2 regions of the Janthinobacterium sp. LPB2021202312-11-4 genome follow, and region 2 is predicted to be linked to the other one. Evidence: predicted binding sites of a transcription regulator. Region 2 holds the regulator's gene; the other holds the start of a gene.

Region 1 (2,389 bases), on a different contig from region 2:
CGCCCAGCTCGACATTGACCAATTGCGCCAGCTTCAAGGCTGCGCGAAAGGCATTGCGACGTTGGTGATAGACCACTTCAGTCGGCAGCGCGCCGCGATAGCAGCGACTACCGCCGGATTCATCGATGGTCAGCGGGCCGTTGCTTTCCCAGGCAATGCGCACGCCGTCGTGAAAGCCTTCGACCCGGAAGGGTTCGCCGGCCAGCAGGTAGCGTTCACCGTCGCGGGGGATCATCTCGTCCAGGGCAATCATGTTGCTGTCACGGTCGATGTCCACCAGATAGCTCTGGAAGCGCTGGCTGCGCTCATGGAACGTGATGATCAGCGGGTCATGGCTGTCTTGCAGCTGCCGAAGGTTGCCGGAGATCTCCATCGGTGTGGTAAGCACCTTGGGTGGTTGCGGAGCGTCTTCCGCGCTTGAGGCATTGAACACGGTTCATCAATCTCCAGACAAAATATGACTGCTAGCCGGCATTCTGCCAGTATGTTTCGCGTCTTGATAGGGCGAGCTCATCGGCGGGGTTCAAGCCTGACTGAGCGGACGTGGCTTCGCAAGCTTGGCGGTTGATCCGCGGGCATCATACAGCGCTGGAGGTTCGCCACCGGTGAGGATTTTCAGCTGATTGGCTGTGGCGGCCTGCTGCCTCAGGATCGACTGGCCATTCTTGACGTTGGTCGCCTGGCACTGAGCCAGAAGATCGGTCAACACATCGCTCTGTTCCAGCAACTGGTCGCCAATGCTCGAATGGCTGGCGAGTTGCACTAGACCGTCGCGTGTGATGGGCAGGTTGAGGCTGGCGAGAATTTCACTGCGCTTGCGGCCATGCTGTTCGAGCAAGATGATCAATGCCTGTTTCTGCGCCAGAATTTCTTCGAGCAGTGGCATGTCGCGACCGTGCAAGGCGAGGGACTCGGTTTGCAGTAACTCCAGCAAGTGTTGCGCTGGAGCAAAGTCGTCGGTGATCAGTTGCAGTAGATTAGTGTCGTGCATGGCTGGCCTTGGGTTTTAAGCGTCCAAAAGCCTGGCGCAGGCGGTGGGCCTAGCGCTGGGCTTCGAAGTTGAGCAGTTTGCTGGCTACACGGTTGCTGTCGACTTTATAGCTGCCATCGGCAATCGCTGCTTTCAACTCGGCCACACGGGCGTTGTCGACGGCAGGCTGATCGCGCAGCTTGTCAGTGACCTTTTGCAACTGTTGAGCCTCATTGCTGAGGTGGACCGATTCCCCGCTTTTGACGGTACTGGCCTGTTCGGCCGGGGTATTCAGCGGCGCGGATTTGCCGGCATCGGCAGTTTCCTTGGCAACGCTGGTACGTGTACTGCCCGTAAGTGACGAGGAGCTGTTTAAACGGCTGAAATCGATGACCATGATCAAAAAACCTCTGGGTATTTGGACGCTTGCCATGTTTTCGGCAATACCTGCGAAAACTTTAGGCTCATTTACGCAATGAGCTGCAAGCGCCAGCGCTGCATCGGCACAGTTTAGGCAACAGCCAAGCGGCGCGCCATAGCTTCACCACACACCGCGCCCTACATGGACACTTCCACTTGGCCAGGCGCGGTGACTTGCGCTTTGATGACCCGCATTGAATTGAGGTTTTTCACCCGTATTTGTTCGGCCAGGCCGCCATTGGAGAGGGCTTCGCCGGGCATGCGCACGCTGAGCGTACCACTGCGGGCGGTAATCACCACCTGGTCACCTTTGCGCACGACTTCGGCCTGTTCCAGATGAACCAGGGTCATGACCTGATCGGCGACCGTTGGTCGGGTAAGTTTCTGCCCGATGGCCTGGTCCACCGAGGTGAAATAACCCTGGTTGATCGAGCTGATGTCTCGCTCACGCAAAACGACATCGCCGGGCTCAATGATGCCGGCGCGCTTGAGGGGCCGGGTGGTGGTCACAACCTCCCGAAACAGGCGGACTTGAGCGGGCACGAACACCGTCCAGGGGGAAGCGCCCTCGCAACGGACCTTGACGGTCACCCGGCCGATCGGTGTTGCCGGGCTCTCCAGGGACGCTGTCAATTCCTTGTCGCACATAGGCATGCGCAGTCGCGGATCGAGCTGCTTGACCTCGATTTCATAGCGACCTTCCGTTTGACTGGTGGCCAGATAGTCTTCTACGGTGAATTCAAGAAAGCCCTGAGTGACGCCGATAAGCATGTCAGGCAAGGTAACCGCATCAGCAACGGCAGGGCCGCCAGGGGTTAGCAGGCAGACAGCCGACATCGCGCAAAGCAATTTGCGGTAGTGTGATGTCAGGCGTCGGAAAAATGTCGTTTGATCGTTCATACAGGTTAAAAAGCAAGCGCCGTGCCGTTTAGTGATGAATGTGCGTCGCAACACAACTTAGCGTTGGTGTAGGAGTCTGGGCATGGCTGGTGTAATGGA
Region 2 (2,389 bases):
CCTGGTACAGGCCGCGGTCACGGGTCTGATTGAGCTCATGGATCAGTTGCACAGCGTCGCCAAACCTGCCTTTTTCAAGGCTTTCGACCAGTTCGACCGCGTGTTTTTTCAGGGTCGACTCAAAATCGCCCTGTGAAGATTCTTTATGCTCCATAGCTCCCCCGTGGCTCAGTTGCTCAACCGATGCGTTCGAAAATCTTCTCGATTTTTTCTTTCAACGCCTGGGCCGTGAAGGGTTTGACCACATAGCCGTTCACGCCGGCCTGGGCTGCTTCGATGATCTGTTCGCGCTTGGCTTCAGCAGTCACCATCAACACTGGCAAATGCTTGAGTTTTTCATCGGCGCGCACGTGGCGCAGCAGATCGATACCGGTCATGCCCGGCATGTTCCAGTCCGTTACCAGAAAGTCGATGCTGCCGCTGTTGAGGACCGGAATGGCAGTGGTGCCATCGTCAGCCTCGACCGTGTTGGTGAACCCAAGGTCACGCAACAGGTTTTTAATGATCCGCCGCATCGTTGAGAAGTCATCAACGATGAGGATTTTCATGTTCTTGTCCAATTCGACCTCCAAGCAGTCTTAAACGCGCCCAGCACCTGGACGCGCCATTTCAATCAATCCGGCAAAGCACTCAAATGACTGTCTGGAGCACAACAGATCGAGACCGCTGCAGTTCAACACCACACCAGCCTCGTTCGCAGTGTCCCCACACTGCCTTCAGCGCGCTCGCCACTCCCCCAAACGCCCCCGCAAACGGGCCGCGCACTGGCTGTGTAACTGGCTGACCCGCGATTCGCTGACACCAAGGACTTCACCGATTTCCTTGAGGTTCAGCTCTTCGTCGTAGTACAGCGCCAACACCAGTCGCTCACGCTCCGGCAAATTGGCAATCGCGTCCGCCAATGCGGCCTGGAAACGTTCATCTTCCAGATCGCGTGACGGCTCAAGATGAGCACTGGCGCCATCCTCGTGCAGCCCTTCGTGTTCGCCGTCCTGCAAAAGGTCGTCGAAACTGAACAGGCGGCTGCCCAAGGTATCGTTCAAAATCCCGTAATAATCGTCGAGACTCAATTGGAGTTCGGCCGCAACCTCGTGATCTTTAGCATCACGGCCGGTTTTAGCTTCAATCGAGCGAATTGCGTCGCTAACCATGCGGGTATTGCGGTGGACCGAACGTGGCGCCCAGTCCCCCTTGCGTACTTCATCGAGCATCGCGCCGCGGATTCGAATGCCCGCATACGTTTCGAAACTCGCGCCTTTGCTGGCGTCGTATTTGGTCGACACTTCAAGCAGGCCAATCATCCCGGCCTGGATCAGGTCTTCCACCTGGACACTGGCCGGCAAACGCGCCAGTAAGTGGTAAGCAATGCGTTTGACCAGTGGCGCGTAACGCTCGATCAGCTCGTACTGCGCGTCACGTGCCGACTTCTTGTAGAGGTTGTAGCCACTGGCTGTCATAGGACGGGCCCTGCGGTCTGTTGCACGAGGCGCTCGACGAAAAACTCAAGGTGCCCACGCGGGTTGGCCGGCAGCGGCCAGGTATCGACCTTTTGTGCAATCGCCTTGAACGCCAGTGCGCACTTGGAGCGCGGGAAGGCTTCGTAGACGGCACGCTGCTTCTGCACGGCCTTGCGCACGCTTTCGTCGTAAGGCACCGCACCGACGTATTGTAAGGCGACGTCGAGGAAGCGGTCCGTGACCTTGGTCAACTTGGCGAACAGGTTGCGCCCTTCTTGCGGGCTCTGGGCCATGTTGGCCAGGACGCGGAAGCGGTTCATGCCGTAATCGCGATTCAGCAGTTTGATCAGGGCGTAGGCGTCGGTAATCGAGGTCGGCTCGTCGCAGACCACCAGCAACACTTCCTGGGCGGCGCGGACAAAACTGACTACCGAGTCACCAATACCCGCAGCGGTGTCGATCACCAGCACGTCGAGGTTGTCGCCGATATCGCTGAACGCCTGGATCAGACCGGCATGCTGCGCCGGGCTCAGATGAACCATGCTCTGGGTGCCGGACGCGGCCGGCACGATGCGGATACCGCCCGGGCCCTGCAACAGAACGTCGCGCAGCTCGCAGCGGCCTTCGATCACGTCGGCCAGGGTACGTTTGGGCGTCAGCCCCAGCAAAACGTCGACGTTCGCCAGCCCCAGATCGGCGTCCAGCAGCATGACGCGCCGGCCAAGCTCTGCTAGAGCCAGGGACAAGTTCACTGACACGTTAGTCTTCCCGACGCCACCTTTGCCGCCGGTCACCGCGATCACCTGTACGGGATGCATGCTGCCCATGTTATTTCTTTACCTTGTCTTGCATAGACGGAGGCCACATTACTGGCTGCGCGTTCATCAAATGAACAATGCATGGCAGACCATCGATGTAGGTACAAAAACTGT

The links. The regulator FliA, encoded in region 2, starts transcription of late flagellar genes. The targets are predictions, from matches to a motif close to CTAAAGTTTNNNNNNNNNNNGCCGNTA.
Region 1: flgM (flagellar biosynthesis anti-sigma factor FlgM) is a predicted target of FliA. The motif match lies at 1,406-1,432, and genes of this name have one in related genera.

What each region holds. Positions count from the first base shown of each region.
Region 1 is NZ_JBAGKV010000009.1:205,039-207,427, reverse strand. Features, by position in the region: gene V5E99_RS12750 (flagellar brake protein) at 1-433, opposite strand, end outside; gene V5E99_RS12745 (flagella synthesis protein FlgN) at 524-991, opposite strand; gene flgM (flagellar biosynthesis anti-sigma factor FlgM) at 1,041-1,367, opposite strand; gene flgA (flagellar basal body P-ring formation chaperone FlgA) at 1,529-2,161, opposite strand; gene V5E99_RS12730 (chemotaxis protein CheV) at 2,373-2,389, shown strand, end outside.
Region 2 is NZ_JBAGKV010000004.1:72,127-74,515, reverse strand. Features, by position in the region: gene V5E99_RS05790 (protein phosphatase CheZ) at 1-154, opposite strand, end outside; gene V5E99_RS05785 (chemotaxis response regulator CheY) at 177-548, opposite strand; gene fliA (RNA polymerase sigma factor FliA) at 717-1,457, opposite strand; gene fleN (flagellar synthesis regulator FleN) at 1,454-2,284, opposite strand.